DNA from 3 places in the Streptosporangium sp. H13245 genome. Region 3 is predicted to be linked to each of the others. Evidence: riboswitches for the same ligand, from Rfam matches in the RefSeq annotation. Region 3 holds a riboswitch; each other region holds the start of a gene.

What was found. Region 3 has a riboswitch for S-adenosylmethionine ahead of thrC (threonine synthase). Riboswitches for the same ligand answer to the same signal wherever they lie in the genome.
Region 1: linked by a shared signal. The riboswitch ahead of ACW9TB_RS11455 (aminotransferase class V-fold PLP-dependent enzyme) and the one ahead of thrC (threonine synthase) in region 3 are both predicted to bind S-adenosylmethionine.
Region 2: linked by a shared signal. The riboswitch ahead of ACW9TB_RS29335 (glutathione S-transferase C-terminal domain-containing protein) and the one ahead of thrC (threonine synthase) in region 3 are both predicted to bind S-adenosylmethionine.

Annotation. Positions count from the first base shown of each region.
Region 1 covers NZ_JBSZKT010000004.1:360,901-368,048, reverse strand. The annotation lists gene folB (dihydroneopterin aldolase) at 1-148, shown strand, start outside; gene folK (2-amino-4-hydroxy-6-hydroxymethyldihydropteridine diphosphokinase) at 145-642, shown strand; gene ACW9TB_RS11470 (DUF3180 domain-containing protein) at 639-1,091, shown strand; gene ACW9TB_RS11465 (acyltransferase family protein) at 1,218-2,330, opposite strand; gene ACW9TB_RS11460 (NADH-quinone oxidoreductase subunit D) at 2,510-3,694, opposite strand; gene ACW9TB_RS11455 (aminotransferase class V-fold PLP-dependent enzyme) at 3,712-5,019, opposite strand; SAM riboswitch class IV at 5,072-5,187, opposite strand; gene ACW9TB_RS11450 (TerC family protein) at 5,419-6,246, shown strand; gene ACW9TB_RS11445 (cytochrome P450) at 6,422-7,148, shown strand, end outside.
Region 2 covers NZ_JBSZKT010000028.1:96,244-103,391, reverse strand. The annotation lists gene ACW9TB_RS29350 (ATP-binding cassette domain-containing protein) at 1-502, shown strand, start outside; gene ACW9TB_RS29345 (ABC transporter permease) at 495-1,247, shown strand; gene ACW9TB_RS29340 (DUF402 domain-containing protein) at 1,351-1,872, opposite strand; SAM riboswitch class IV at 1,925-2,037, shown strand; gene ACW9TB_RS29335 (glutathione S-transferase C-terminal domain-containing protein) at 2,079-3,014, shown strand; gene ACW9TB_RS29330 (FAD/NAD(P)-binding protein) at 3,011-4,768, shown strand; gene ACW9TB_RS29325 (ABC transporter substrate-binding protein) at 4,828-6,468, shown strand; gene ACW9TB_RS29320 (ABC transporter permease) at 6,473-7,148, shown strand, end outside.
Region 3 covers NZ_JBSZKT010000011.1:26,974-34,121, reverse strand. The annotation lists gene ACW9TB_RS19005 (HelD family protein) at 1-109, shown strand, start outside; gene groL (chaperonin GroEL) at 207-1,832, opposite strand; gene ACW9TB_RS18995 (cold-shock protein) at 2,343-2,543, opposite strand; gene ACW9TB_RS18990 (MoaD/ThiS family protein) at 2,891-3,166, opposite strand; gene thrC (threonine synthase) at 3,189-4,469, opposite strand; SAM riboswitch class I at 4,484-4,626, opposite strand; gene ACW9TB_RS18980 (S1 family peptidase) at 4,770-6,287, opposite strand; gene ACW9TB_RS18975 (RNA polymerase sigma factor) at 6,491-7,048, opposite strand.

The DNA of each region.
Region 1 (7,148 bases), on a different contig from region 3:
GATCGAGACCCTGGCCCAGCGCCTGGCCGACGTCTGCCTGGCCCGCGAGCTCGTCCAGGTGGCGGAGGTGAGCGTGCACAAGCCCGCCGCGCCGATCCCGCTGCCGTTCGACGACGTGATCGTGACGATCACCCGGGGCCGGGCATGAGGGTGGTCCTGGCGCTCGGCAGCAACCTGGGCGACCGGTTCGACACCCTGCGGGGCGCCCTCGACGCCCTCTTCGAGAAGCCGGATCTCACGTTCGTCGCGGTGTCGCCGATCTACGAGACCGACCCGGTCGGCGGTCCCGAGCAGGGCGCCTATCTCAACGCGGTGGTGATCGCCAAGAGCGCGCTGGAACCTCGGGCGCTCCTCGATCGTGCTCAAGGTGTGGAGAACGCCTTCGGCAGGGTCCGGGTGGAGCGCTGGGGAGCGCGCACGCTGGACGTCGATCTGATCACCGTGGGGGACGTCGTCATGGACGACCCGGACCTCACCCTTCCGCACCCCAGGGCGCACGAGCGCGCGTTCGTGCTGGTCCCTTGGGTACGGGCCGACCCCGGCGCCGTCCTCTCCGGGCGCCGGGTGGCCGACCTGCTGGCCGGTCTCGACCAGGGCTACGTACGGCCGCGTCCCGACCTGACCCTCCAGAGGCCCGCGTGAAGCCAACCCGTCCCGGCGTGCTCGTCGGGATCTTCCTCGTGCTCGGGATCCTCACCTGGGCGCTCCTCAAACCGCTCTACTCGGATCTGCCGACCGTGCCGTGGACGGCGATCCCGACGGTGCTGCTGCTGGCGATCGGCGAGTTCTACAGCGGGTGGATGACGAAGGCCAGGATCGAGCGCAAGCCCGACACCAAGCCCGTCGAGCCCTTGGCCGTGGCCCGCCTGGCCGCCCTGGCCAAGGCCTCCGCGTACGGCGGGGCGGTCTTCGGCGGGATCTTCGCCGGGTTCACCCTCTACACGGTGGAGCTGCTGGAGCAGGAGGTCCCCCGCCGCGACTTCTTCATCACCGGCGGGTCGGCGCTGGTGTGCGTGCTGCTGATCTGCTCGGCCCTGTACCTGGAGCACTGCTGCAAGGTGCCCAAGGACTCCGCGGACGACGACCGCTGAGGATCGCCGGGGCACCGCGCCGGTTTCGTTCCCCTGCCATCCGTCGCCGAGGCGCGTGCGCCCGATGTCCGGTCGGCTCGACGTCCACGGCTCCCGGCCGCCATCCGTCGCCGAGGTGCCGTCGCGCTAGCGTCGGCGCCTCGCCGTCCACTGGCGTCCGAAGAGCATGATGACCGGAAGCGTGCAGACCAGCGCCCCGGCGACGGCCAGGGGGCGCTCCAGCCACCAGAACAGGTCCGGCCGTACCCTCTCGCCCGGCCCGCCGCCCGCCAGCCACCAGGTCAGCGCCACCCAGATCGCCATGCCGGTCGTGTGGAACAGGAACAGCGGGAGCGCGAACCGGTTGACCATCTCGTTCACGCGCTGCCACCTGGGGCGTTCGAGCAGGCGTTCCATGGAGGGCCTCAGCACCTCCACCAGGCCGATCTGGAAGATCAGCAGCGCCACGATGACGAAGGTGGGCGGCGCCATGTTGGACAGCTTGTCGCCGGGGACGCCCACCATCGAGCCCGGGTAGATGCCCGAATAGACCAGGCCGAAGAGGGCGAACAGCCCGGTCCACAGGATGGCGACGTCGAAGCGGCGGGGAAGCGCCACCACCCTGTCGTAGAAGAATCCGGCCTGGTGGGCCAGCCCCCAGACGATGATCATGTTGAGCCAGCCCGCGGCCTCGTACCCGTAGCGCAGCCGCAGCACGTCGACGACGAGCGCCGCTCCCGCCAGCCAGATCAGGGCCAGTACGTCGTAGTGCCGGTGCAGCCAGAGCGAGATCGGCAGCAGGGCGATCAGCACGAGGTAGACGCCGATGAACCAGAGCGGGCTGATGACGAGCAGGACCACGCGGTCCATCCACTCGATCCCGAACGCCCACGTCACGATCACGCCGAACACGATCCAGGTCCCGGCCAGCGCGAGCGCGGGGATCGCGAGGCTCCGGATGCGCCGCCACACGAAGGTGCCGATGCCGACCCCGCGCTCGCGGGCCCGGTTCCACGACAGCAGGTGGACGTGTCCGCCCACGTAGAAGAAGAGCGGCAGCACCTGCAGCAGCCAGGTCAGGATCCACAGCCCCGAGGTGAAGCCCAGCGGGCTCGTCGGCGAGGGGCCGTCAGGCCCCCACTGCAGGATCGTGAACGCCCAGTGCCAGACGACCACGACGATCAGGCTGAAGGCGCGCAGCCAGTCGACGTACCGGTCCCGCCGCGGCCCGCCCGCGACCGCGGGAGCCCCGGGCGGCACGGAATCCGAGGGCGCGGCGACTCCGGAAGAGGGTGCGACGGCTCCGGAAGAGGGTGCGACGGCTCCGGAAGGGGTTTCGGGGGTTTCCAGGGATGGCGGCGTCGAAGGGGAAGGCGGCGTCGAAGGGGTCGCCCTCTCCTGCTCCCCACCGGGTTCGATCATGCGGTTCCAACCGTGCCTTACTTGTCGATGTCGCCGACGACGAAGAACATCGAGCCCAGGATGGCCACCATGTCCGAGACCAGGTGGCCGGGGAGCATCTCCCGCAGCACCTGGACGTTGTTGAAGGAGGCCGAGCGGAGCTTCATCCGCCACGGCGTCTTCTCCCCGCGCGAGACCAGGTAGTAGCCGTTGAGGCCGAGCGGGCTCTCCGTCCAGGCGTAGGTGTGGCCCTCGGGCACCTTCAGCACCTTGGGCAGGCGCTGGTTGACCGGCCCCGGGGGCAGGTCGAGGAGCCGTTCCACGCAGGCGTCGGCCAGGTCGAGGGAGACCTTCACCTGCTCCAGCAGCACCTCGAACCGGGCGTGGCAGTCTCCGGCCGACCGGGTGACGACCTTCACCGGCAGCTCGCCGTAGGCGAGGTACGGCTCGTCCCTGCGCAGGTCGACGTCGACGCCGGAGGCGCGGGCGATCGGGCCGCTCACGCCGTACTGCATGATCGTCTCGCGGTCGAGGACGCCCACCCCGCGCGTGCGGGCGAGGAAGATCTCGTTCCCGGTGACCAGGTTCTCGATGTCGGGCAGCCGCCGCCGTACGTCGGCCACGGCCTGGGCGACCCGGCCCGTCCACCCCTCGGGGATCTCCTCCTTGAGGCCGCCGACCCGGTTGAACATGTAGTGCATGCGCCCGCCGGAGATCTCCTCCATCACGGCCTGGAGGGTCTCGCGCTCCCGGAACGCGTAGAAGACCGGGGTGATCGCGCCCAGCTCCAGCGGATAGGACCCGAGGAACATCAGGTGGCTGAGCACCCGGTTGAGCTCGGCCATCAGCGTGCGCGTCCAGACCGCCCTGACCGGCACCTCCATGCCGAGCATCCGCTCCACCGCGAGCACGACGCCCAGCTCGTTGGCGAACGCCGACAGCCAGTCGTGCCGGTTGGCCAGCACGATGATCTGCCGGTAGTCGCGCACCTCGAAGAGCTTCTCGGCCCCCCGGTGCATGTAGCCCACGATCGGCTCGGCCGCGCTGATCCGTTCGCCGTCCAGCGTGAGGCGCAGCCGCAGCACGCCGTGCGTGGACGGGTGCTGCGGCCCGATGTTGAGGATCATGTCCTCGGTCGCGAGCTCCTTGCCGTACGCCCCCCGCACGGCCTCGGCGCCCGCGCCCATCCCCACGCTCAGCTCACGGGGCGCGCCTTCAGTCATAGGGCCATGCTGTCACGTCAGCCGCGCGAGGCAAGATCCCGCAGGGCGCCGATCAGCCGGTCGACGTGCTCGGAGGTCGTACCGATGCCGATGGAGGCGCGGACGGCGGAGGCGGTGACGTCGTCGCAGCCGCCGTCCTTGGCGCCCAGCAGGTGCCGTACGAAGGGGTGGGCGCAGAACTTGCCGTCGCGGACGCCGATGCCGTAGTCGCCGGACAGGGCCTCGGCGACCTCGCGGGCGGTGAAGCCGTCCACCACGAAGGAGACGATGCCGACGCGCGGGTGGTCCGGGCCCCACAGGGACAGCTCGTGGACGCCGGGGATCGAGGCGAGGCCCGCGCGCAGGCGCCCGAGGAGGCGCTCCTCCTCGCGGACCAGCGGGGTCCAGCCGGTGGCGGTCAGGGCGTCGCAGGCCGCGGCGAGCGCGACGGCGCCCAGCACGTTCGGGGTCCCCGCCTCGTGGCGGGCCTCGGGGTCGTCGTGCCACTCGGTGCCGTCGTCGTTCACGGCCTTCACCGCGCCGCCGCCCCGCAGGTACGGCTCGGCCTCCGCCAGCCAGTCGGAACGGCCGATCAGCGCGCCGGTGCCGAACGGCGCGTAGAGCTTGTGGCCGGAGAAGACCACGTAGTCCAGGTCGAGCGCCGTCAGGTTGAGGCGGCGGTGCGGGACGAGCTGCGCGGCGTCGACGAGGACGCGGGCCCCGTGGCGGTGGGCGATGTGGGCCAGCGCGGCGATCGGCCAGAGCTCCCCGGTGACGTTGGAGGCGGCGGTCACGACGAGCAGCTTGGGGCCGTCGATCGAGGCGAGGGCGTCGTCGGCGGCGCGGACGGCCTCGCCGGGGAAGGCGGGGGCCGCGAGCCGCACGACCCGCTCCCAGGGCAGCAGCGAGGCGTGGTGCTCGGTGTCGAAGACCACGGCGGTGGTGCCCTCGGGCAGGCTGCGGGCGAGCAGGTTGGTCGCGTCCGTGGTGTTGCGGGTGAAGATCACCGAGTCGTCGGGACGGGCGCCGACGAAGGCGCGCACCGTGTGCCTGGCCTGCTCGTAGCGGGCCGTGGTCAGCTGGGACGCGTACCCGGCGCCGCGGTGGACGCTGGAGTAGGCCGGGAGCGCGGCGGCGACGGCGGCGCTCACCGGCTCCAGACAGGGGGCGCTCGCGGCGTAGTCGAGGTTGGCGTAGCGGACGAGCCTGCCGCCCCTGACCGGGACCTCCAGGTCCGAGCCGAGCACGGTCGGGATCGGCCGGTCACCGGACACGTGGCTCTCGGGGACGGTCACCGGGTCGGCGGCGGGGGTCGCGGGGGTGCTGAAGATCGTCAGGGTGGACACGCCATGGCTCCTTCGAGGTCATCGGACCCCAACCCATGGCATAGGTGCCTGGAGCCCGCGCTTGCCCGGCACACCTCGTGCCGGACCAGGTCCTCACCCGGGGCACCCCGCCGCGGACGCGAGGGTTGCCGGCCAGCGAGCCGGGGCTTGTCACTGGCACTCATGACCTACGGGGGAACTATAACCGACGCCCCGCGGTGCCCCGCAAGTCCGAAACGTGATCAACCCGATATCGGGCCGGGGCGGGCACTTCCGGGAGCGTCCGGCGAATTCACAGCGAAGTGTGATGACGGGGAAGGAACTCAGAGCGTTCCCCGGTCGTCCTGGCAGTCAGCCGAAGAAGCGTTCGGGCAGTTGGCCGACGGTGTGTTCAAGCGCCGACCGACGAAGGAGAAAGCAATGGACTGGGTGACCAGCCCGGAGATATGGATAGGGTTCTTCACCCTTGTCGCCCTGGAGATCGTCCTGGGAATCGACAACATCATCTTCATCTCGATCCTGGTGGGCAAGCTCCCGCCCGAACAGCGCGACAAGGCCCGCAAGCTCGGCCTTGCCGTAGCCCTGATCAGCCGCCTCCTGCTGCTGCTGGCGCTGTCGTGGGTGGTGAGACTCACGGAGCCGATGTTCGAGGTCTTCGGCCAGGGGATATCGGGGCGCGACCTGATCCTGATACTCGGCGGCCTGTTCCTGCTGGGTAAGAGCGTCCACGAGATGCACGGCAGCCTGGAGGGAGATTCCCACCACTCCGAGGGCAAGGTCGCCTCGTCCTTCACCTCGGTGATCATCCAGATCATGATCCTCGACGTCGTCTTCTCGCTCGACTCGGTGATCACCGCGGTCGGCATGGTCGACGAGCTGGGCGTCATGATCGCGGCCGTCATCGTCTCGGTCATCGTGATGCTGGTCGCCTCCGGGCCGATCAGCCGCTTCGTGGACCGGCACCCGAGCATCAAGATGCTCGCCCTGTCCTTCCTGGTGCTGATCGGCGTCGTGCTCATCGCCGAGGGGTTCGAGCAGCACATCTCCAAGGGCTACATCTACTTCGCGATGGCGTTCTCGCTGCTGGTGGAGCTGCTGAACATCCGGATGCGCGGCAAGGCGAAGCGGAAGCCGGTCGAGCTGCGCGCCCGCTACGAGGCCGGGGACCAGCCCGGCCCGGAAACCCCGGCGGGCCGGGCGGACGGGCCGGTCGAGGAGAGGAGGCCGGACGAACGGGCAGGCTCCTAGCGCGGGGTCCACATCCACGGCGTCTCCACGGGAAGCCGGTTCCTGAGACAGGATCCGCGTCCACGGCGTCACCTGCGCGATAGCCCAGGGGAAGCCGGGATCCATGGCGTTACCAGCGCGATGGTCCAGAGAAAGCCGAACGGGCAGGCTCCTGGCGCGGGATTACGATGCTTACGTGCGCTTTGATCCCTGGAATCCGGAATTCGTCGCCCATCCCTACGACGTCTACGACGAGCTGAGGCGGGAGCGGCCGGTCAGTTTCTTCGAGCCGACCGGCCAGTGGCTGGTGGCCAGGCACGCCGACGTCAACGCGTTGTTGCGGGACCGCAGGCTCGGCCGCTCCTACCTGCACGTGGCCTCGCACCGGGAGTTCGGCAGGCCGGACGACCCCGGGTTCCAGGACCCGTTCTGGCGGGTGATCAGGGCGGGGATGCTCGACGTCGAGCCGCCGGTGCACACCAGGCTCCGGCGGCTGGTCTCGAAGGCGTTCACCCCCCGCATGGTCCAGGCGCTCCGTCCCAAGGTCGCCCGCATGGCCGCGGAGCTGGTGGACGTCTTCGTCGAGCGCGGCGGAGGAGACCTGATCGCCGAGGTCGCCGAGCCGCTCCCGGTCACCGTGATCGCCGAGATGCTCGGGGTCCCCGAGGCTGACCGGCACTTGCTGCGGCCCTGGTCGGCCGACATCTGCGGCATGTACGAGCTCCAGCCGTCGGTCGAGGCCCAGCGCACGGCGGTACGGGCGGCCGAGGAGTTCTCCGCCTATCTCGTCGAGCTGGCCCGCGCCCGCAGGGCCGACCCCGGTGACGACCTGATCAGCGCGCTCGCCCTGGTGGCCGACGAGGGCGACCGGCTCACCGAGGAGGAGCTGGTCGGCACCTGCGTGCTGCTGCTCAACGCCGGGC
Region 2 (7,148 bases), on a different contig from region 3:
GGCCGCGGGGCTGGTCGGCGCGCCGTCGGTGATCTTTCTCGACGAGCCGACCACGGGGCTCGACGTGCGCAGCAGGCAGGCGATGTGGGAGGTGATCACCCAGCTCACCGGCTCGGGCACCACCGTCTTCCTGACCACCCAGTATCTGGAGGAGGCCGACAGCCTGGCCGACAGGATCGCGCTGCTCGACGGAGGGCGGGTGGTGGCGGAGGGGACCGCCGACGAGCTCAAGGCGAGGGTCGCCGCCTGGCGGCTGGATCTCGTCCTGGCCGACGCGCGGTCGTTCGCCGAGGTGACGCGCCTTCTCGGGGCCCGTGCCGTCCACGCCGATCTCGCCAGGCTGACCGTCGGGGCGGCCACCGGCGGGAGTGCCGCGGAGATCCGTGCCCTGCTGGACGAGGTGGACCCGGGGCGTTCGGCGGTCGAGAGGTTCACCGTGCGAGGAGCCACGCTCGACGACGCGTTCCTCGCCCTGACGAACAGGGAGCGGGCCGGTGTCTGACCTCGTCGCCTGGCCGGTCATGACCGGCCGTGCCGTCCGCCTGTCGCTGCGCAACCTCGACGCGCTGCTCACCTCGTTCCTGATGCCCGTCCTGGTCATGCTGCTGTTCGTCTATCTGCTCGGCGGCGCGATCCAGACCGGCGTCGACTACGTCACCTACGCCGTCCCCGGCATCCTCGTCATGTGCGCCTCCTACGGCGCCTCGCTCACCGCGGTCGCCGTCAGCCAGGACATGAGCCGGGGGATCGTCGACAGGTTCAGGTCGATGGACGTCGGCGGCGGGGCGTTCCTGGGCGGGCACGTGGCCGCCAGCACCGTGCGCAACCTCGCCTCGCTCGCCGTCGTGTTCGCCGTCGCGTTCCTGCTCGGTTTCCGGCCGGAGGCGGGACTGGCGGGCTGGGCCGCGACGGTGGGGATCCTGGTGGTGTTCGTCCTGGCCATCTCCGCGGTCTCGGCCGTGGTCGGCCTGCTGTCCAGGACGCCGGAGGCGGCGGGCGGTTTCACCTTCCTCGTGATGTTCCTGCCCTACCCGAGCAGCGCCTTCGTCCCGGTGCACACCATGCCCACGTGGTTGCACGGGTTCGCGGAGAACCAGCCGGCCACGCCGATCATCGAGTCCGTACGCGGCCTGCTGCTCGACCGGCCCGTGGGCGGCGACCCGTGGAAGGCGCTGGCCTGGTGCGCGGGTTTCCTGCTGGTCTCGGCGGTCCTCTCCGGAGGGCTGTTCCGCCGCCGTACCCGCTGAGGTCGCGGGACCGCCCTCGGCGCGGCGCGGCGGTCCGTACGGGATGGACCCCACCGTGCCCCGGAGACCGGGGCGCGGTGGATTCGCTTCGAGGGGCCCGGGCTCAGCTGACCAGGGTGAGCCAGTGCGGCGCGTCCCCGAAGGGGGCGGTGCGGGCGGTGACGGCCTCCATCAGCCAGGCGGCCGAGGCGCGGGCGCTCTCCACCACGTCGGGCGGGTAGGCGTACGTGACCCGGTGCTCCTCGAACTCGTCCTCGTCGTCCAGGAAGACCCGGCCCGGACGGCCCTTCAGCAGGTTGCGGCGGGTCCGGATCACGTCGAGGTCCAGGTCGACCATGGTGACCTCGCCGTCGCTCCACTCCGGCACCGTGGAGATGTCGCAGTAGATCTCGTGCTTGTGCGGGGCGGTGTTGAACGCGGCCGTCCACCAGGCGTCGCGGGGGAAGAGCATCACGAACGGGTGCGGCCAGGCGACCGCGGGACCGTCCCCCTTGTGGCCGCTGGAGTTGGCCACGCACCCCGTCCACACCCCGTGCTCGTCCTCCCCGAGCAACAGGCCGCGGTGGTGCCAGTGCAGCGAGCCGTCGTACTTGCGGTAGACCACGTTCACGCTCTCATAGGACATTCCCCGACATTAAGGCTTGACAGAGATCTATGTATTTCCTACCTTCTAAATAGGTTAAGAGTGTCAGTGCGAAGCCCCGGCTGACTGACCGGCAACCCTCGCACCGCGGCGGGGTGCCCCCGGGGGAGACCAGGCGGCACGGTGGGCGTGCCGCAAGCGCGCGGACCCCTTCACGGGGGTCACCGAGACATGCCCGGGAGCGTCAGATGCCGAAGACCAGCACACTGAACCACGCGAGCCCCGTCGACCTCGACACCCACGGCCACTACCGGCCCGGTGGCAGGCCCGGCCCGCGCTACCCCTTCCAGGGACGGATCGGCACATCCGCCTTCCCCGCCGAGCCGGGGCGCTACCACCTCTACGTCGCGGCCGTCTGTCCGTACGCGCAGCGCGCGGCCATCGTGCGCTCCCTCAAGGGACTCCAGGACGTGGTCTCGCTCTCCTACGTCGACGACGAGCGCGACGGGCGCGGGTGGGCGTTCCGCGAGCGGCGCGGCGCCGACCCGGTCAACGGGTTCACCATCCTGCGGCAGGCGTACGAGGCGACCGAGCCCGGCTTCGACGGGCACGTCTCGGTGCCGGTCCTGTGGGACAGGACGACCGGCCGCATTGTCAGCAACAACTTCCCCGACATCACGATCGACCTGGCCACCCGGTTCGGCGGCGACCCCGAGGCCGACCTCTACCCCGAGGAGCTCCGGCCGGAGATCGACGAGCTCAACACGAGGATCTACGACATCGTCAACACGGCGGCGGGCCGGGTGGCGTCGGCCACCACCGAGGCCGCGTACACCGAGGCGCGCGGGACCGTGGTCGCCTTCCTGGACGAGCTGGACGCCCGGCTGGCCGACCGCAGGTTCCTGTTCGGCTCGGGGATCACCGAGGCGGACGTGCGGCTCTGGCCGACCCTGCTCCGCTTCGACCTGAGCGACAACCCGGCGGCCAGGATCAGCGAGCGCCCGCTGACCGCCTTCCCCAACCTGTGGGCCTACGCCAGGGACCTGTACGCCCACCCCGCCTTCCGCGAGAACACCGACTTCACCGTCATCTCCCACCGGCGGAGCGAGACGGACGCCTGGCGGATCCCGGTCGAGCCGCTGCACGCCGACTGGGACCAGCCGCATCGCAGAGCCGCCGTATGAGCGCCTCGATCGCCGTCGTCGGCGCGGGCCCGACGGGCACCTGCCTGGTGGAGCGCATCTGCGCCAACGCCACCGACCTGCTCGGCTGGCCGTCGCTGGACGTCCACGTGATCGACCCCCACCCGCCGGGGGGCGGGCGCGTCTGGCGGCGCGACCAGCCGGACCTGCTCTGGATGAACTCCGCCGCGGCCGACGTGACGCTCTTCACCGACGAGTCGGTACGGTGCGAGGGGCCGATCCGCCCCGGGCCCACGCTGGCCGACTGGCTCGGCGGCGACCCCGGCAGGTTCGCCTCCCGCCCGGCGCAGAACGGCTACCTCTCCCACGTCTTCCGGCACGCGGTGGCGACCGCGCCGCGCGGTGTCCGGGTGCACGTGCACGCCGCCCGCGCCGTCGACCTCGCCGACGTCCCCGGCGGCCAGGCGGTGACCCTGGAGGGCGGCCGGACCATCGAGGCCGACGCGGTGATCCTGGCCCAGGGACACGGCGACGTGACCCCGACGCGAGAGGAGAACGCGCTCGCCGGTCTGGCCGCGAGCGAGGGGCTGCGCTACCTGCCCACCGGCTACGCGGCGGACCTCGACCTGGACGACATCCCCGCCGGGGAACCGGTGATCATGCGGGGGATGGGGCTGGCCTTCATAGACCTGATGGTGCTGCTCACCTCGGGCAGGGGCGGCCGGTTCGTCCGCGAGTACGACGGGGAGCTGGTCTACCTGCCCAGCGGGCGCGAGCCGCTCCTGCGGGTGGGGTCGCGGCGCGGGGTGCCGTACCACTCCAAGACCGGTTACCCCTTCGCGGGCGCCCGCCCGCCGGTGCCGCGCTTCCTCACCCGCGAGGCGCTGGGCGAGGGGCCGTGGCACTTCCGCCGGGACGTGTGGCCGCTCGTCGCCAAGGAGCTGGCCTTCGCGTACTACCGCGAGCTCATCACCGCCCACCCCAGGCGCGCCAGGCTGGGCTGGGAGGAGTTCGAGGAGGGCTTCGCCGCCGAGGAGTGGCGCAGCCTCGGCATGCGCAAGCTGATCCGCGAGACCGTGCCCCGGCACCTGGACCGGCTCGACCTCGACCGGTTCGACCGGCCGCTGGACGGCATCCGGTTCGGCGACCAGGCCGGTCTGCAGAAGTGGATGCACGGCTACCTCGCCGCCGACCTGGAGCGCCGCTCCGACCCCGCGCACAGCGCCGACCACGCCATGATCCTCGGGCTGATCTCCGTCTACGGCGTCCTCGCCGAGCTGGGCGTCTCCGACCCGTGGTTCGGCGGGTTCTTCAGCTACGTCGCCAGCGGCCCGCCGGGACCCCGGCTGGAGGAACTGCGCGCCCTGGCCAGGGCCGGGGTGGTCACCTTCCTCGGCGCGAACCTCAAGGTCGACCACCACGACGGGCACTGGCGGGCCCAGAGCCCCACCGTGCCCGGCGGCGTGACGGCCACGACCCTCGTCGAGGCCCGGCTGCCCGCGCCCAGCGTGAGCCGGGCCGTCGACCCGCTCATCGCCGCGCTCCGCGACCGCGGCGAGCTCGACGAGGAGTCCGGCCTGGTGAACGTACGGCCCGCCGACCGCCGCCTGCTCGACAGGTCGGGCACCCCGCATCCCCGCAGGTTCGCCTTCGGCCCCTGGGTCGTCGGCGGCCGGGCCACCGGCGGCTTCGCCAGGCCCCGCCTCGACGCCCCGCTCTTCCGCCACGCCGACGCCCTCGCCCGGATCGTGCTGTCCGAGGCCGCCGGAACCCAGACAAGACGGCACGTCGCATGAAGCGCTCCGACCGGCACGTCGTACGGAACCAAGTAGTGAGAAAGCGCGAGGAGAAGAACGTGAAGTTGCGATGGGGCGCCCTGACGCTCGCCGGGGTGCTGGCGCTCACGGCGTGCGGGGCCGGGAACGGGGCCCCGGGCGCGGCGGCCGGTGCCGAGGGCGGCGGTGGCGACGGAGGGTCGCTCGTGTGGGCGGTGGAGACGCAGCCGATCACCTTCAACCCGCACCAGTGGGGCCAGAACAAGGCCCGCCTCCTGGTCCACAACCAGTTCGACGCGCTGATCGCCCGCGGCAGGAACGGCGAGTTCCTGCCGTGGCTGGCCACGTCCTGGAAGGTCTCCGAGGACGGGCTGACCTACACCTTCGAATTCCGCGACGACGTCACCTTCCACGACGGTGAGAAGTTCGACGCCGCCTCGGTGAAGGCCAACCTCGACCAGCTCGTCTCGCCCGGCTACAACGCCGCGGTCAGCGCCATCCAGCTGCGCAACTTCGAGAAGGCGGAGGCGACCGCGCCGTACACCCTGAAGGTCACGCTGAAGGCCCCCGACGGGCTGTTCCTGGACTTCCTCTCCTCCCCGTACGCGGGCCAGGTCTCCCCGAAGTCGCTGAAGAACGCCAAGGATCTCAAGGCGGGCGGCGTCGACGTGGTCGGCACCGGGCCGTTCGTCCTCGACCGGTTCACCCCCGGCCAGGAGGTCCACTACAAGCGCAACCCGAACTACAACTGGCCGCCCACCGGCGCCGCCCACCAGGGACCGGCGCACCTGGCCGAGATCACGTACCGCTTCCTGTCCGAGGCGGCGGTCCGGGTCGGCGCGCTCACCTCCGGGCAGGTGCAGGTGATCGAGGGCGTGCCCGCCACCGAGATCGGCCTCATCAGGAGCGACCCCGCGCTGAAGCTGGAGACCAGCCTCAACTCGGGGAGCGCGTTCTCCTACTACTTCAACACCTCCCGCCCCCCGTTCGACGACAAGCGGGTCCGTGAGGCGTTCCGCGACGCCGTCGACGTGGACGCCGTGCTCGACTCCGTCTACCAGGGCACCGCCAAGCGGGCCTGGAGCGTCATCGGCCAGGGCAGCCCGCAGTTCTACGACCCCTCACTGGAGAAGACCTTCGGCGGCAACCCCGCGCGGGCCAACCAGCTGCTCGACGAGGCGGGCTGGAAGGAACGTGACGCCGAGGGCTTCCGGGTCAAGGACGGCAGGAGGCTGACCGTGCGGACCGTCAACGCCGCGCCGTTCGTCCGCGACCGCCGCGACATCCTCGCCCAGGCCGTCCAGGCGGCCGTCAAGCAGAGCGCGGGGATCGACTTCCAGGTCAAGATCGTGGACCAGGGCACCGCGCAGAAGGCCGTCGACGAGAACGAGTACGAGATCTTCGAGAACTCGCGCGGCGACAGCGACGCCGGGGCGGCGCTCAACCTGATCCTGGCGAAGGACGCCGCGATCAACCGCACCAGGTTCGGGACCGCGGAGCTGGACAAGCTGCTCACCGACGCGTCGGCCACCTCCGACCTCGCCGAGCGCAAGGAGCTCTACGCGAAGGTGCAGAAGACCGTCGTCACCGACGAGGCGATCCTGCTCCCGATCTACGTTCCCGCCGACCAGGTCGCCTACGGCGCCGGGGTCACCGGGATCACCTTCGAGCCGGTCTCCGGCACCCCCAACAGTGCTTACGACGTCCGGATAGGGACGTGAACACGTGAGCACTCTCACACTCACCCGGCGGCGGGGGCTGGCCGCCGCCGGGTGGCTCGGCCCGGTGGTCCGGCGGCTCGGAGCGGGCGTCGCCGTGCTCTGGGCCGCCGCCACCGGGGCCTACCTCGCCCTGCTGCTCGCCCCCGGCGACACGATCGACGTGCTGATCGGCGACGGCGGCCTCGACACCCCCGAGCGGCGGGCGCAGATCATCGCCGAGTGGGGGCTGGACCGCTCCCCGCTCCAGCAGTACGGCGACTATCTGCTCCGCCTGCTCCAGGGAGACCTGGGCCACTCCTACGTGCTGCAGCGCGGCGTCGGCGACATCCTGGCCTCCCAGATCCTGCCGACCGTCCAGCTCGCGCTCACCGCCGCGCTCTTCGGGGTCGTCCTGGCCCTGGTACTCGCCCTGAGCACCGCCGGGCGCCGCTCCTGGTTCGGCGGCCTGGTCGGGCTGTCGGAACTGGTCACCGTCTCGGTCCCGCCGTTCCTCGTCGGCATCCTGTTGCTCGCCGTCTTCTCCTTCACCCTCGGCTGGTTCCCCGTCTCCGGGGACAGGGGACTCGTCTCCCTCGTCCTGCCGGGGCTGGCGCTCGGGCTGCAGGTCGCCGGGGTGCTCGGCCAGGTGCTCCGCGACGGCCTGGAACGGGCGCTGGAGGAGCCGTTCGCGGTGACCGCCC
Region 3 (7,148 bases):
CGTCGACGCGGAACCCCGGGGCCTGGCCCGCCTCTACGTGGTCCTGACCCGCGCGGTCACCTCCCTCACCGTCCTGCACTCCAGGCCGCTCCCCGCGCAGCTCGGCTGACCTCGGGGCCGCGTACGGCCGGGCGCGCGGAGACCAGGACACAAAAAGAGGCGGCCCCGGCACTTCGGGGTCGCCTCTTTTTCGAAAGCGCGTGGACTTAGAAGTCCATGTCGCCGCCGCCGGGCATGGCGGGGGCGGCTCCGGCCTTCTCGGGCTTCTCGGCGATGACAGCCTCGGTGGTGAGGAACAGCGCCGCGATGGAGGCGGCGTTCTGCAGCGCCGAGCGCGTCACCTTGGCCGGGTCGATGATGCCCGTCTCGAACAGGTTGACGTACTCGCCGGTGGCCGCGTTGAGGCCCTCGCCCGCGGGAAGGTTGCGCACCTTCTCCACCACGACGCCGCCCTCAAGGCCGGCGTTGACGGCGATCTGCTTCAGCGGCTCCTCCAGAGCCTTGCGGACGATCGCGGCACCGGTGGCCTCGTCGCCGAAGAGCTCCAGCTTGTCGAACGCCTTGGCGCCGGCCTGCAGCAGCGCCACGCCACCGCCGGGGACGATGCCCTCCTCGACGGCCGCCTTCGCGTTGCGAACGGCGTCCTCGATGCGGTGCTTGCGCTCCTTGAGCTCGACCTCGGTCGCCGCGCCGGCCTTGATGACGGCCACGCCGCCGGCCAGCTTGGCCAGACGCTCCTGGAGCTTCTCGCGGTCGTAGTCGGAGTCGGTGTTGTCGATCTCGGCGCGGATCTGGTTGACCCGGCCGGCGATCTGGTCGGCGTCACCGGCACCGTCGACGATGGTGGTCTCGTCCTTGGTGACGATGACCTGGCGGGCCCGGCCGAGCTGGTCCAGGGTGGTGGACTCCAGCTTCAGGCCGAGGTCCTCGCTGATGACCTGGGCACCGGTCAGGATGCCGATGTCACCCAGCATGGCCTTGCGGCGGTCACCGAAGCCCGGCGCCTTCACCGCGACCGACCGGAACAGGCCACGGATCTTGTTGACGACCAGGGTGGCCAGGGCCTCGCCCTCGACGTCCTCGGCGATGATCAGCAGCGGCTTGCCGGCCTGCACGACCTTGTCGAGAACCGGGAGCAGGTCCTTGTTGGCGGACACCTTGGAGTTGACGACCAGGATGTACGGGTCGTCGAGGACGGCCTCCATACGCTCCGGGTCGGTGACGAAGTACATCGAGATGAGGCCCTTGTCGAAGCGCATGCCCTCGGTGAGCTCAAGCTCAAGACCGAAGGTGTTGCTCTCCTCGACGGTGATGACGCCTTCCTTGCCGACCTTGTCCATCGCCTCGGCGATCATCTCGCCGATCTGCGGGTCACCCGCGGAGATGGACGCCGTGGAGGCGATCTGCGCCTTCGTCTCCACGTCCTTGGCGAGCTTGGACAGCTCCTCCGACACGCGCTCGACGGCGGCCTCGATGCCCTTCTTCAGGGACATCGGGTTGGCGCCGGCGGCGACGTTGCGGAGACCCTCGCGTACGAGAGCCTGAGCGAGCACGGTGGCGGTGGTGGTGCCGTCACCAGCGACGTCGTCGGTCTTCTTGGCGACTTCCTTGACGAGCTCGGCCCCGATCTTCTCCCACGGGTCTTCGAGCTCGATCTCCTTGGCGATGGAGACACCGTCGTTGGTGATGGTGGGGGCGCCCCACTTCTTCTCCAGAACGACGTTGCGGCCCTTGGGGCCGAGGGTCACCTTGACGGCGTCCGCGAGCTGGTTCATGCCACGCTCGAGACCGCGCCTGGCGTCCTCGTTAAACGCGATCATCTTGGCTGCCATACGGCTAGACCTCCCAGAGACAGGGTGGCTTACACCGGACCGAGCCGACGCCCGCGACGGCATGTGGGCCCACGACTCCGTTCGGCGGGCCCCATCGCCTCGATCCAGGATTGGCACTCTCTATGCGCGAGTGCCAACAATCTGTTTAGCACTCTACCCCAACGAGTGCAAGCCACGATCCGTTGACCTGGGCCGCGGGCGGAGGGGGCTTCAGCTCCGCGTCATGCCACCGTAGATCCCGCGTCACGTCGGCGTACGCGGCATGTCATCGTCGGCGCGCGGCCCGCGCCACCTCGGGGGTTCGTGTCGTCACGACGGGTCCCGTGCCGCGCCCGGCACTCTCTTCCCCCGCGCGCCCGTACGCCCTGGGCGACCTCGGCGCGCCCCGTGCAACGCGAAGGCCCGGCTCGCCGGTTGGGGGGCGAGCCGGGCCTAGGCGGTCAGGATCCAGCGGACTGCGATACCTCGGGATCCACCGGCTCTTCCCTGCGAATTCACGTAACGGCTACGTCAGACCGCCCGGACGGACTCCGCCTGGGGGCCCTTCTGACCCTGGGTGATCTCGAACTCGACCCGCTGGCCCTGCTCGAGGGCACGGTAGCCATCCATCATGATCGCGGAGTAATGGACGAACACATCCTTACCACCGTCTACCGCGATGAAGCCGTAGCCCTTGTCCGCGTTGAACCATTTGACGGTGCCCTGCGCCACTTGCGACTCCTCTTACTGGTCTTATAGGACGACGCCCATTCCTCTCGCGAAGTCCTCAATCTCCGGGGCGGACTTCGCTCCGTCGATCGTTCCGACCATACCTGTGGGAAGCGGTAGGGCAACAGAGTCAAGCACCAAACTACCTCTTTACTAGAGCTTTCTGTACGAGAGCAGAGTTTCACCATCACTATTAGTTAGTTAAGGGTCACGTTATTCATCCGCGCCACAAATATGAGCTTGTGTCATAAAACACGGCACCCACCCGGCCGGAGCCGGGTGGGTGCCGTGAAGTCGCGAGCCCACAGGGGGCGGGGCGGCGCGGTCAGGGCCGCGCGAGGGCGGGAGAATCAGCCTCCGGCCACCGCCGGGATGATGGAGACCTGAACGCCGGGGGGCGTGGCCGTGTCGAGGTTGTCAACAAAACGGACGTCCTCATCCCCCACATAGACGTTGACAAAACGTCGGATCTTTCCCGCTTCATCAAGAATCCGGGCACCGATCCCCGGGAAGTCCGCGTCGAGCTTCTGAAGAACATCGCGCAGGGTCTCCCCCTCTCCGTTCACCTCGGCGGCACCATCGGTGTAAGTCCGGAGAATCGTCGGAATCCGCACAGAAACGCTCATAATTCAGTACCTTTCACGATTTCTAGGCGATAGCCGCACGGAATGCGTCAAGAGAAGGCCGAATCACCGCGGTCGGGCGTGCCTCCGCGGCTACCGCGTCGAGGGTCTTGAGACCGTCGCCGGTGTTGAGGACCACGGTCTCGGCGTCGGGGTCGAGCGTGCCCGAGGCGACCAGCTTGCGCAGCACCCCGACGACGACGCCTCCCGCGGTCTCGGCGAAGATGCCCTCGGTCCTGGCCAGCAGCCGGATCGCGTCGACGATCTCGGCGTCGGTGACGTCCTCGACCGCGCCGCCGGTGCGGCGGGCGATGTCCAGGACGTACGGGCCGTCGGCCGGGTTGCCGATCGCCAGCGACTTGGCGATCGTGTCCGGCTTGACCGGGCGGATCACGTCGTGGCCCGCCTTGTAGGCGGCGGAGACCGGGGAGCACCCCTCGGCCTGGGCCGCGAAGATCTTGTAGGGCTTGTCCTCGACGAGGCCGAGCGCGATCAGCTCCTTGAAGCCCTTGTCGACCTTCGTGAGCTGCGAGCCCGACGCGACCGGGATGACGATCTGGTCGGGGACGCGCCAGCCGAGCTGCTCGGCGATCTCGTAGGCCAGCGTCTTGGACCCCTCCGCGTAGTAGGGCCGGAGGTTGACGTTGACGAAGCCCCACTGGTCGCCCAGCTCGTCGCCGATGAGCTCGGAGCAGAAGCGGTTCACGTCGTCGTACGTGCCCTCGATGCCGATGAGCCTGCCGCCGTACACGGAGGCCATGACGATCTTTGCCTGTTCGAGGTCGGAGGGGATGAAGACGCAGGCGTCCAGCCCGGCCCGCGCGGCGGCGGCGGTCACGGCACCGGCCAGGTTGCCGGTGGAGGAGCAGGAGAGGGTGTGGAAACCGAAGTTTCTGGCCGCCTCGACGGCGATAGCCACCACGCGGTCCTTGAAGGAGTGCGTGGGGTTGCCGGAGTCGTCCTTCACGTGCAGGGAGCGGATGCCCAGCTCGCGGGCGAGGTTTCCGGCGTTGACGAGCTTGGTCCAGCCGGGCGCCATGTTGGGCTTGGAGGCCACGTCCGCGGGGACGGGCAGCAGCGAGCGGTAGCGCCAGATGTTGGTCGGCCCCTCGGCGATCCGCTCCCGGGTCACACGCCCGAAGTCGTACGCGATCTCAAGGGGCCCGAAACACTCCGTACAGGCGAAGTCGGGACCGAGGTCGTAGCGGGCACCGCACTCCCGGCAGGACAGGGCCACGGCGGGGCCGAAGCGCCGGTCGTCGGCACGAGCGGAGGAGGAGGTGTTCTCAGTGGTTGCGAGCGCCATGAAGCGAGGCCTTTCCCTCATCTTCGTCTGCGGACCACCCTGGTCACAGACCGGAATTGGCACCTGTCCCGGCCGACCTCGTTCAGATCACGAGTCTTGAACCGGGATGGTTGCCGGGGCTTCGCAGGGCCGGTCCCTCCACCCCTCTGGATGAGCAAATATTCAGTTGGAAACCTGACGCGCAGGTCCTAAGCACTCTACCTCGCCCCGCCGTCCTCCTGACCTCTTGTCTCACTGGGCGAGACTTGACGTGTTATCCAGCGGAACCGGCGGGTTCGGGGCCCAGGTCGCGAGGACGGGTCACGGTGTCCTGTACCCCAGGGTGTAGGGGCCGGAACCGGTCGCTGCGAGCACCCGGTAGCGGTAGTAACCGGCCGTACCGGTGTAGGAGATCCTCTCGTCGGGACCCGCGCCGTCGGAGGTGGCGACGATCAGCCAGCTCCCGCCGCTCCACTTCTGCAGGTACAGGTCGAAGTCGGTGCCGTCACCGGCGTCCAGGCAGGCGGTGTGAAGACCCGTGACGGTCGACGCGTAGTACCGGCCGCCCGGCCGGTAGACGGACCGGCCGGTGGCCAGGGTGCCGCTCCGGGTGTACGGGAAGCCGGTGCAGGTGCCCGTGACCGGTGGCGGCGGGTTGCCCGCGGTGGTCCTCAGGTCCAGGCCGTAGGCGGTGAGGATCTCGCCGACCGGCTGGAAGTAGGTGGTGCCGCCCTGGCCGCAGTTGCCCGAGCCGCCGGAGGTGACCCCCTGGGCCTGGTCGACGGAGATGAAGGCGCCGCCGGAGTCGCCGGGTTCGGCGCAGACGTTGGTCCGGGTCAGGCCGAAGACGGTGCCCTGGGGATAGGTGACGCTGGCGTCGCGCTGCTGGACGAGGCCGCAGTGCCAGTCGGTGGTGGATCCGGACCGGCAGATCGAGGCCCCCTCGATGGCGATGCGGGCGCCCGCGACGGGAACGGTGCCGCCCGCGCCGTTGTCCACCGCCGGGGTCGCCGCCCAGTGGGCGTTGGTCTCGATCCAGGAGTAGTCGTCGCCCGGGAAGGAGGAGCCCTGGAAGACACCCTGGACGACCCGGTTGTAGCCGGTCGTGGCGTCGCCCGGCCTGCCGCAGTGCCCGGCGCTGACGAAGCCGTTGTGAGTGCCCCTGATCACGGGGAAACCGATCGAGCAGCGGCTGACGACGCCGATGTAGTAGGCGTTGCCGCCCACCAGGTCGTGCAGGGGCAGCGGAACCTCGGTGGAGGGCAGCACGACCACCGCGCCCGTGTCCACGCCCGCGCTCTCGACGAAGTTCTGGGCGTTCTCGGGTTTCGGGGAGAGGACGACCACCTTGTTGCTCTTCACGTCGACGAAGCGCGCGCTCGACACGAGCGGCTTCGGGGGCAGGGCGTCGTCGATCTTCTGTTTGATCGCGGCGAGCCGCTCCAGCGACCTGGGGACGACCTCGGCCAGGGCTCCCGCTTCGAGGATCGCGGGGATGTCGGCGGGAGCGGTGGTGGCCACCACCAGGGTGTGCGCGCTGTTTCCCCGGAGCCAGGCTCCGCCAAAACGATGGCCGAGCCTCCTGCCCAGCCGTGCCGCGATCGGGCTCAGGCGGATCTCGTTGAGCAGCCGCGCCTGGGCCTGGACAGGGGTCAGCCCCAGGCCCCGCTCGATCGCCTCCAACATGCCGGGCGGCGGCTGCCGCGCCACCGACGCGCCCGCGACGGCGGGCGGGGCTTGTGCGTCCACCTCGCGTCCGGCACCCGCCGGTACGGCGGCCAGGGCGAGTGCGGTGAAGATCAGGGCGCATCCCGTGACGACGACGTGTCTGCGGAACATGCGGGCTCTCCTCGACCTCTGCCTGCGAAGCGCGAGGGGGATCACCACATGTCATCGCTTGGTCACGCGATGCGGGCAACGCCACCTTAAATCAGGTGAGGCCACCGGGACCGTACGCCACGCGGAGGGTGCCCACCGGCCGATCGGCCCCGCTTTCCCGGGCCGCGCACGGGTCCCGTCTCGGAAAGGATCCTCGGAAAGGATCAGAAGCCGTAGGCGTCGCCCAGGGCTCCCTGGACGTACTTGCGCGCCTGGTGGATGCGTGACTTGGCGGTGCCCAGCGGGATCTTGAGCTGCTCGGCCACCTCGTTGTAGTCGAGCTGGCAGATGTCGCGCAGCACCAGCGCCTGGGCCAGCTCGGGCTTCTCGGCCTCCAGCGCCTCCATCGCGTCGAGCAGGTCGAGCCGGGACCCGGCGATCACGCTCACCCGGGCGACGTCCGGCTTCTGCAGCGGCAGCTCGTCCGAGCTCTGCTCGGCGGCGCGGCGCTTCAGCGAGCGGTAGGTGGTCCTGGCGCAGTTGGCGGTCACGATGTGCAGCCAGGTGCTGAACCGGGCACGCCCCTCGAAGCGGCCGATGTTGCGCGCCACCGCGAGCAGGGTGTCCTGGCATGCCTCCTCGGCGTCCTGCCGGAAGGGGAGGATCCGGCCGCAGTGCCTGAGCACGGCGGGCTCGATCCGCTTCAGCAGCTCACCGAGCGCGCGGTGGTCTCCCTGGGCGGCCGATCGGGCCAGGTCCTCGGTCGTCTCGTCCAGCGCCATCACAGGCCCCCATCAGCGGTCACGGTCGTTGGACATCCTATGGTCGGGACCTCGGACGGTGTCCCTCCCTCCCCGCCACAAAAAGAGGGATACAGCGGGG